3 regions of the Pseudoxanthomonas daejeonensis genome follow, and region 3 is predicted to be linked to each of the others. Evidence: predicted binding sites of a transcription regulator. Region 3 holds the regulator's gene; each other region holds the start of a gene.

The links. Region 3 encodes HrcA, which represses chaperone genes, less so after heat shock. Its sites were predicted from a motif close to TTNGCACTCNNNNNNNNNGAGTGCNAA; they were not measured.
Region 1: groES (co-chaperone GroES) is a predicted target of HrcA. The motif match lies at 2,025-2,051, and genes of this name have one in related genera.
Region 2: rpoH (RNA polymerase sigma factor RpoH) is a predicted target of HrcA. The motif match lies at 2,091-2,117, and genes of this name have one in related genera.

The regions. Positions count from the first base shown of each region.
Region 1 covers NZ_CP093331.1:883,736-887,007, reverse strand. The annotation lists gene MNQ95_RS04070 (protein-disulfide reductase DsbD family protein) at 1-1,565, opposite strand, end outside; gene cutA (divalent-cation tolerance protein CutA) at 1,576-1,893, opposite strand; gene groES (co-chaperone GroES) at 2,102-2,392, shown strand; gene groL (chaperonin GroEL) at 2,450-3,272, shown strand, end outside.
Region 2 covers NZ_CP093331.1:1,781,118-1,784,389, forward strand. The annotation lists partial or broken gene ung (uracil-DNA glycosylase) at 1-514, shown strand, start outside; gene MNQ95_RS07965 (DoxX family protein) at 755-1,174, shown strand; gene MNQ95_RS07970 (pirin family protein) at 1,171-1,884, shown strand; gene rpoH (RNA polymerase sigma factor RpoH) at 2,128-3,006, shown strand; gene MNQ95_RS07980 (trimeric intracellular cation channel family protein) at 3,173-3,272, opposite strand, start outside.
Region 3 covers NZ_CP093331.1:3,052,681-3,055,952, reverse strand. The annotation lists gene dnaK (molecular chaperone DnaK) at 1-422, opposite strand, end outside; gene grpE (nucleotide exchange factor GrpE) at 533-1,048, opposite strand; gene hrcA (heat-inducible transcriptional repressor HrcA) at 1,151-2,218, opposite strand; gene recN (DNA repair protein RecN) at 2,369-3,272, shown strand, end outside.

The DNA of each region.
Region 1 (3,272 bases), 1.4 Mb from region 3:
CCCATGAAGGGGGCGATGCACGGGCTGGCCACGACGCAGGCCAGCACGCCGGTGAGGAAGTCGCCGGCCGGCCCGCTGCGTGGCGCCGCCAGGCCGCCGCCGATGCCGCCGCCCAGGGTGAACACGCCCGACAGGCTCAGGCCGACCGCGAACATCAGGTAGGCCATCGCCGCCACGAACCAGGGCTGCTGCAGCTGGAAGCCCCAGCCGGCCGCCTGCCCGGCGGCACGCAGCGCCACCACCAGCGCGCCGACCGCGGCGAAGGCGACCAGCACCCCGGCGGTGTACCAGAGCGCATGCCGGCGCGCGTGCTCCGGGCTGCCGCCGCTCTGGGCCAGGCCGAGCGCCTTGAGCGAGAGGATCGGCAGCACGCAGGGCATCAGGTTCAGCAGCAGGCCGCCGAGCAGGGCCAGCAGCAGGATGCCGGCGAGCCGGGGCGGGGCGGTGGTCGGTGGCGCGCGCGTGCGCAGCTCGTTGCCGGCCGAGGCATCGGGGCGGGTCGCTTCGGTGGCCCCGTCCTCCGATGGGGTCGGGAGCGGTGCCGTCGCCGGGCCAGCATCCTCCGTGCTGGCAGGATCCGCGACCGCCACGCCTGCATCGTCCGCGCCGGGCGCTATGGCATCGGTATCCACGCGTCCCGCCGGCAGGTCCACCGGCAGGCGCCGGGTCATCGGCGGATAACAGATGCCGTCGGTCTGGCAGCCCTGGAAGGTCGCCACCAGGGTGACCTGGGCCGGTCGCGGATGGGTGCGCCGCACCGGCAGGTCCACCTCGACCGGTTCGAAGAAGACCATCACCTCGCCGAAGTGCTCGTCCCGGTGGCGCGCGCCCTGGGGCCAGCGTGGTGGCTGCGCGTGCAGGCCGGGATCGCCTTCCAGTTCGAAATGGCTGCGGTCGCGATAGATGTAATAGCCGGGCGCCGGCTGCATCCGCACCAGGATCCGGTTGCCGCCGTCGGCGATCGCATCGATGGCGAACGCCTGTGCCTCGGGCAATGCCTGCTGGCCCGGCAGCTGCAGGCCGCGCGCCGGGCCGCTCGCGCCGGTCAGGCCCGGCAAGCCTTTCTGCGAGGCTGGCGTGGGCAGGCCCGCCTGCGGGGCAGCGCCCCCGGCCGGCAGCGCCACCTGCAGGCGCCGTGTCTGTGGCGGATAGCAGATCCCGATGTCCGCGCAGCCCTGGTACTTGACCTCCAGCTGCACGGGACCGGGCCCCGTGGCATTGCCGGGCAGGGTGGCGACCAGTTCGCCGCGGTAGGTTTCCACCGGGCCGAAGAACTCGTCGGTGTGGCGCGCACCGTCGGGCAGCTGCAGGGCGCCTGCGGCGAAACCGGCGCCGGCCTTCACCGCGGTGCGGTGCCGGTACAGGTAGTAGCCGTCGGCGACCTTCCAGCGGACTTCGATGCGGTCGCGGGACGGTGCGCTTGCGGTGAGCACGAAGGCCTCGTCGACCGGTAGCAGGTCGTTCCCGTCGACCGCCAGGGCCGGCAGCGCGGCCAGCAGCACGGGCAGGGCCAGCAGCAGGCGCCGCAACGGAGCGGGGATCAGGCAACGGAGCAGGGCAGGCATCGGATGGGGTTCACTCACGAGTGGCGTCGGCCACCCAGTCGAGGTAGGCGGGCAGGCCGGCGGCGGCTTCGACCGCCACGATTTCGGGGAGTTCATACGGATGCAGCTCGCGCAGCCGTTCGACCAGCGCGGGCAACTGCTCGGCCGGTGTCTTGGCCAGCAACAGCACCTCGTCGGCCTGCTCGACCACGCCCTGCCAGCGATACACCGAGCGCATCGGCGGCAGCACGCTCACGCAGGCGGCCAGCCGCGCCTCGACCAGGGTGGTGGCCAGGCGCTGGGCGGTATCGGGGTCGGGGCAGCTGCAGAACACGAGGTGGACCGGCATGACGGGAAGTGTACCGGGCCGCTGGGCGATCCCAGACGCGCGCGCCTCGCGCATCGCCCCTTGAAAGGCCGGGGCCGGCGCCCCATCTGCTCCTGCATCCGGTCAAGACCGGGTCCTGTCCGCCCGCGGTGCTGGCAGTCGCTGTGTCCGAGTGCTAGTCTAGCCGCCCTTTTTCCAACCCAGTCAATCACTTGAGAGGGATTGAAACATGAGCAACATCAAGCCGCTGTACGACCGCGTCGTCATCAAGCGTACCGAGGAAGAGAAGGTGTCCGCCGGGGGCATCGTGATTCCGGACTCCGCCACCGAGAAGCCGATCAAGGGCCAGGTCGTCGCCGTGGGCGAGGGCAAGGTGTTCGACAACGGCAACGTGCGCGCGCCGAAGGTCAAGGTCGGCGACCAGGTGCTGTTCGGCAAGTACGCCGGCACCGAGGTCAAGCTCGACGGCACCGAGTACCTGGTGGTGAAGGAAGACGACATCTTCGCCGTGCTGGGCTGAGCGCCCGCCGCTTCCCGCCTTTCAAATCCGCATTCACAGAACTGAGGTAATTCGACAATGGCTGCCAAGGAAATCCGTTTCGGTGAAGACGCCCGCGCGCGCATGGTGCGCGGCGTCAACATCCTCGCCAACGCCGTCAAGGCGACCCTGGGCCCGAAGGGCCGCAACGTCGTGCTCGAGAAGAGCTACGGCGCCCCGACGATCACCAAGGACGGCGTGTCCGTCGCCAAGGAGATCGAGCTGGCCGACAAGTTCGAGAACATGGGCGCGCAGATGGTCAAGGAAGTCGCTTCCAAGACCTCCGACAACGCCGGCGACGGCACCACCACCGCCACCGTGCTGGCCCAGGCGCTGATCCGCGAAGGTTCCAAGGCGGTCGCCGCCGGCATGAACCCGATGGACCTCAAGCGCGGCATCGACAAGGCCGTCGTGGCCGCCGTGGCCGAGCTGAAGAAGATCAGCAAGCCCACCGCCGACGACAAGGCGATCGCCCAGGTCGGCACCATCTCGGCCAACTCCGACGAGTCGATCGGCAACATCATCGCCGACGCGATGAAGAAGGTCGGCAAGGAAGGCGTGATCACGGTCGAGGAAGGCTCGGGCCTGGAGAACGAGCTGGACGTGGTCGAGGGCATGCAGTTCGACCGCGGCTACCTGTCGCCGTACTTCATCAACAACCAGCAGTCGCAGAGCGCCGACCTGGATGACCCGTTCATCCTGTTGCACGACAAGAAGATCTCCAACGTGCGCGACCTGCTGCCCGTGCTCGAGGGCGTGGCCAAGGCCGGCAAGCCGCTGCTGATCGTGGCCGAGGAAGTCGAGGGCGAAGCCCTGGCGACCCTGGTGGTCAACACCATCCGCGGCATCGTCAAGGTCGTGG
Region 2 (3,272 bases), 1.3 Mb from region 3:
CGCGGTGAAAGTCGTGATCCTGGGCCAGGACCCCTACCACGGCCCCGGCCAGGCGCATGGACTGTGCTTTTCGGTGCTGCCGGGCGTGCCGGTGCCACCGTCGCTGGTCAACATCTTCAAGGAGATCGAGGCCGAGCTGGGCCTGCCGCGACCGGGCCACGGCTGCCTGCTGCCGTGGGCACGGCAGGGCGTGCTGCTGCTCAATGCGGTGCTGACCGTGGAGGACGGCCGTGCTGGCGCGCACCAGGGCAAGGGCTGGGAGGGCTTTACCGACCACGCCATCGAAGCCCTGGCCAGCGAGCGCGAAGGTCTGGTGTTCATGCTGTGGGGCAGCTACGCCCAGGCCAAGGGCAAGGTGATCGATCCACGCCGGCACCGGGTGCTGAAGGCACCGCATCCGTCGCCGCTGTCCGCGCACCGCGGCTTTTTCGGCTGCGGGCACTTCGCTGCCGCCAACGAGTACCTGGCCCGGCGCGGGCAGGCGCCTATCGACTGGTCGCTGCCGCCGCGGGCCGAGGTCCGACCGGGATCCGGCGTCGCCGGCCCGCAGTCCGGTCGAACCTTCATAACCAATAGCGACGATGCCAGCCGCGAGTCACCAGAGTCCGGAAGTGCGCTTTAATTTCATTAATAGAACAATCAATGGATAGATAGCCTGTTTATTCCATAATTGTGCAGGTTCATCCTGTCGGCCAATCGCAGGGCTTACCCGATCCGCATTCCGCGCATCCGCCCGGCGTCCCTTGAGGCCACCATGAACCACCTTTTTGCGCTGTTGGGCCGCATCGGCCTGTCCCTGATCTTTGTCGTCTCCGGCTGGAGCAAGCTGGACGCCTACGCCGGCACCCAGCAGTACATGGAGGCGATGGGCGTGCCCGGCGCGCTGCTGCCGCTGGTGATCGCGCTGGAAATCGGCGGCGGCCTGGCCGTGATCGCTGGCGTCTTCACCCGCAGCACCGCGCTCACCCTGGCCCTGTTCTCGCTGGCGGCGGGCGTGCTGTTCCATGCCGACCTGGGCGACCAGAACCAGTTCATCCACCTGATGAAGAATGTCGCCCTGGGCGGCGGCTTCCTGATGCTGGCCGCCAATGGCGCCGGCGCCTTCAGTGTCGATGCCTGGCGTCGCGACCGCCAGCAGTCCATTCCCACCCTCAGCACCGGAGGTGCCCTGTGATCACCCTGCGTCCCGCTGCCGAGCGCGGCCATGCCAACCACGGCTGGCTCGATTCCTGGCACAGCTTCTCCTTCGCCGAATACTTCGATGCGGACCACGTGCACTGGGGCCCGTTGCGGGTGATCAACGAGGACCGCGTGGCCGCCGGCCAGGGCTTCGGCACCCACGGCCACCGCGACATGGAAATCATCAGCTACGTGCTGGAAGGCGCGCTGGGCCACAAGGATTCGATGGGCAACATCGAAACCATCACCCCGGGCGAGGTGCAGCGCATGAGCGCCGGCACCGGCGTGACCCACTCCGAGTTCAACTACGACAGCACCGGTACGACGCATTTCCTGCAGATCTGGATCCTCCCCGAGCGCAACGGGATCGCCCCCGGCTACGAGCAGAAACGCTTTGACGACAGCGAGAAGCGCGGCCGCCTGCGGCTGGTGGTCAGTCCGGATGGCGCCGACGGTTCGGTGAGCATCCACCAGGACGCGCGGATGTACGCGGGGCTGTTCGAGGGCCAGGAGGCCGAGACCCTGGCCATCCAGCCGGGACGCCTGGCCTACGTGCACCTGGTCCGCGGCACCGCCACGGTCAATGGCCGCGTGCTGGTCGCCGGCGACGCGCTGCTGTACCGGGACGAGGCCCAGGTGCGGATCGAGGCCGGGCAGGGCGCCGAGGTACTGGTGTTCGACCTGCCCGAGCTGGCCCGCCACTGAGGCCCGGAAGGGCCGCGACCCAAGGTCGCGGCCCCCCTTGAGAACCTGTCATCCCGACCTCACACCCCTGTAGTGGCCGGTGCGGCACGATCGCGTTCCGCTGCTTGGTTTGCGTTCAGTTCGTGCGTCGCAAGTGATTGATTTGAAAAGTGCTTGAGGGCACTTTTGTTGTTGCACGGATGCAATGCTGGGAACCATGTCCGGCGTTAGCAGTCCAATCTCCCGATTGCTAAGATGACAGCCATGACCCAGACCCTGCGCTCCACCAGTCTCGTTCCCAACAACCTCCCGATCCCCAGCCCGCTGGGGTCGCTGGATGCCTATATCGGCGCGGTGCACCAGATCCCGGTGCTGAGCGTCGAGGACGAGCAGTCCCTGTCCCGCCGCTTCCGCGAGGGCGAAGACCTGGACGCCGCCCGTGAGCTCGTGCATTCGCACCTGCGCTTCGTGGTGCACGTGGCCCGTGGCTACAGCGGTTACGGCCTGCAACTGGGCGACCTGATCCAGGAAGGCAACATCGGCCTGATGAAGGCGGTCAAGCGCTTCGACCCGGACATGGGCGTGCGCCTGGTGAGCTTCGCCGTGCACTGGATCCGTGCCGAGATGCACGAGTTCATCCTCAAGAACTGGCGCATCGTGAAGGTCGCCACGACCAAGGCCCAGCGCAAGCTGTTCTTCAACCTGCGCAAGGCCAAGACCCGCCTGGGCTGGATGAACGCGGCCGAGGTCAGCGCCGTGGCCCGGGACCTCAATGTCTCCGAGCGCGAAGTGCTGGAGATGGAAGCGCGCCTTTCGGGCCGCGACGTCGGCTTCGACGCGCCGGCCGACGAGGACAACGAACACGCGCCGCCGTCGCCGGCTGCCTACCTGCGGGCCGCAGAGGAAGATCCGTCGCAGGCCTACGAGCGTGCCGACAGCGAGGACAACCAGCTGCAGCTGCTGCGCGAAGGCCTGGCGGTGCTGGATGCACGCTCGCGCGACATCATTGCCCGCCGCTGGCTCGATGCCGACAGCAAGGTCACGCTGCAGGAGCTGGCTGACGAATACGGCGTGTCGGCCGAACGCATCCGCCAGATCGAGGCGAACGCGATGAAGAAGATGAAGGCGCTGCTCGCCGCCTGAGCGGTCGCGTCAACCAGAAAGTGCAACGGTCCGGGCCAAAAGCCCGGGCCGTTTGCGTTGGGGAGGATGCATCCGATGCGGTGCGGCCGGTCGGATGAAAGTGCCACCCGTGTCGAACGCGTCAGCAGTGCATGCGCGCCGATACGCGCGGAGAAGCGGTGGAGTTTCAGGGCTCTTCTGGCACCCGCGCCACCGGCAGGTGCCAGCCGTGGCGGATTGCCATGTAGCGCAAGCCGAAGCAGGCCAGCGCACCGGCCGCCATTGCC
Region 3 (3,272 bases):
ATGACCGCCTCGGTGACGGGCTCGCCCAGGAAGGCCTCGGCGGTCTTCTTCATCTTCTCCAGCACCTTGGCGGAGATTTCCTGCGGGGCCATCTTGCGGCCGTCGCTGGTCTGCACCCAGGCGTCGCCGTTGTCGTGGGCGAGGATGCCGTAGGGCACCAGGTCCAGGTCCTTCTTCACTTCGGCGTCGGTGAACTTGCGGCCGATCAGGCGCTTCACCGCGTAGAAGGTGTTCTTCGGATTGGTGACCGCCTGGCGCTTGGCAGGCGCGCCGACCAGGACTTCGCCGTCCTTGGTGTAGGCCACGATCGAAGGCGTGGTGCGGTCGCCTTCCACGTTCTCGATCACGCGGGCCTTGCCGCCGTCCATGATCGCGACGCACGAGTTGGTCGTGCCCAGGTCGATGCCGATGATCTTGCTCATTGTGTGGTGCTCCCTCGGAATGGAATGGCCGGTGAAACCGTGGCCTTGCTCGCTAGATAGGGCCGCGCCGGCGCCGTTCAAGAGGGCGTCGCGGCATGGATGAGACCAGTTCAGTCGTGCCGGGCCACCACGACCAGCGCCGGACGCAGCAGGCGGTCGTTGAGCATGTAGCCCTTCTGGAAGACCTGCAGCACGCTGCCCGGCGCGGCGGCGCCCGGATCGGCCTGGCTGATGGCCTGGTGGTGCTCGGGATTGAACGGCTGGCCGGCCGGATCGACCACCGACAGGCCGTTGTCGGCGGCGACCTTGAGCAGCTGGCGGTAGGTCAGCTCCATTCCGTCCTTGAGCGGGCCGCTCTGGTCGACCGCGGCCGCCAGGCCGGCATCGAGGCTGTCGAACACCGGCAGCAGTTCGCCGAGCAGGCGCTCGTTGGCGAAGCGGCGGGCCTGCTCGACATCGCGCGCTACCCGCTTGCGCTGGTTTTCCAGGTCGGCGCGCTCGCGCAGCGAGTCGGCGCGCAGCTGTTCGATCTCGCCCTTCAGGGCTTCGATCTCGTCGCGCAGCTGCAGCTCGAGGGTGGCTTCGTCGTCCGCACCGGCGGCGGAGGGGATGTCGTTCTGGGTCATGCAATCGGCTCCGTGGCGGCGCTCCCGGCCGCCCATCCGGCCCGTATGGGGGCCGGGGTGGAGCGATTCAAGTCGCGGAGCCGATTCGACCGCCGACCGGATTCAAGTCGCCGGGCGTTCGCCAGACGACTGCAGCGCCGCGCCGAGCACGTCGGCAGCCGCCTGGACCACCGGAATCACCCGGTCATAGGCCATCCGGGTCGGGCCGATCACACCCAGCACGCCCAGCACCTGGCCGCCGGCGCCGTACGGCGCGGTCACCAGCGAGACCCCGTCCAGCGGGGCCAGTCCGGTTTCCTCGCCGATGAAGATGCGTACCCCCGGCGCGCGCTGGGTGCGCTCGAGCAACTGCAGGATCTCGCGCTTGCGGGCGAAGGCCTCGAACAGCTCGCGCAGGCGCTCCACGTCGGACAGGTCCTGCAGGCCCATCAGCCGGGTCTGCCCGGCCAGGACCATGTCGTCGCCGGGCGGCTCCAGTGCCTGTTCGGCCAGCTCGACCGACTGGGCGAGCAGCAGCTCCATCTCGTCGCGGGCCTGGCGCAGCTCGTGCAGCAGGGTCGCGCGGATCTGGGCCAGCGGCCGGCCGGCGCAATGGGTGTTGAGGTAGTTGGCGACCTTTTCCAACTCGGCCGGTTCGAAGGTGCGCTGCGGCTCGACCACCCGGTTCTGCACCTCGCCGTCGGCGAACACCACGATGGCCAGGATCCTGCGCCCGCCCAGCGCGACGAAATCGATCTGGCGGAAAGCGAACTGCCCGCGCCGCGGCGCGCCGACCACGCCGACGAAATGGGTCATCGCCGAAAGCAGCTCGGAGGCATTGCCCAGCAGCGCCTGGGTGCCCCCCGCCCCCGCGGTGAGCTCGGCCCGCAGCCGGGCCATCTCGCGTTCGCCCAGCGACTTGACCTGCAGCAGGCTGTCCACGAACACCCGGTAGCCCTGCACGGTCGGCACCCGCCCGGCCGAGGTATGCGGCGAGCTCAGCAGGCCGCTGTCCTCCAGGTCGGCCAGGATGTTGCGGATCGTGGCCGGGCTGACATCCAGGCCGGCATGGCGGGCCAGGGTCTGCGATCCCACCGGCTCGCCGTCGCGGATGTAGCGCCCGATCAGGGTGCGCAGCAGCTGGCGCGCGCGCGGGTCGAGCGGAAGGGCCGGTGGCGGGTTGGGATTCATGGCGGATAGATAGCCCCAGCGGCGACCGGCCCGCAAGCGGAACATCACCCATGCGGCGGTCCGGTCACGGCGCGTCTCAGCCCACGCGACCGCCGGGCCGCAGGCTGCCCCGGCCTGCGGAAGGCCCGTGCCCGCCTCTACAATGCCGACATGCTCAGCCACCTCGCCCTCAAGGATTTCGCCGTCGTCCGCGCCACCGAACTGGAATTCGGCCCCGGGATGACCGTGATCTCCGGGGAAACCGGCGCGGGCAAATCGCTGCTGGTGGATGCGCTGGGCTTCCTCTCCGGGCTGCGGGCCGACAGCGGCGTGGTCCGCCACGGCAGCGAACGCGCCGAACTGTCGGCCGACTTCGACCTTACCGGCAATGCGCTCGCGCGCGACTGGTTGCGCGGCAACGAACTGGACGAGGACGGCCAGTGCCAGCTGCGGCGGATCATCCGCGCCGACGGCGGTTCGCGCGCCTGGATCAACGGCCGCCCCGTCACCCTGGCCCAGCTCACCGAGCTGGCCGGCCTGCTGGTCGAGATCCATGGCCAGCACGAGCACCAGTCCCTGCTTTCGCGGGCCAGCCAGCTGGCCCTGCTCGACGCCCATGCCCGCAACGAGGCCGAGCGCGCCGCGGTGCAGGCGACTGCGGCCGCCTGGCAGGCGCTGCTGGCCGAACGCGAACACCTGCAGGCCCAGGGCGACGTCTCCGACCGGATCGGCTGGCTGGAGCACCAGCTGGCCGAACTGGAGCGCGAGGACCTGGAGCCCGCCGCGCTGGAGGCACTCGACCTGGCGCACCGCCGGCACGCGCACGCTTCGGGCCTGATCGAGGCCTGCGACGACGCGCTGGTCCGCCTGGGCGGCGAGGACTCGCCATCGCTCGCCCGCCAGCTGCAGCAGACCCGCGCCGCCCTGGCCCGTGCCGCCGAGCACGAGCCGCGCCTGGCCGAAGCCGACACCCTGCTCGAAGGCGCCGGCGTGCAGGTCGAGGAAGCGCTCGCCCTGGTCGGACGCATCCGCGACGACCTGGAAGTGGACCCGGCGCGTTTCGAGCAGCTCGAGC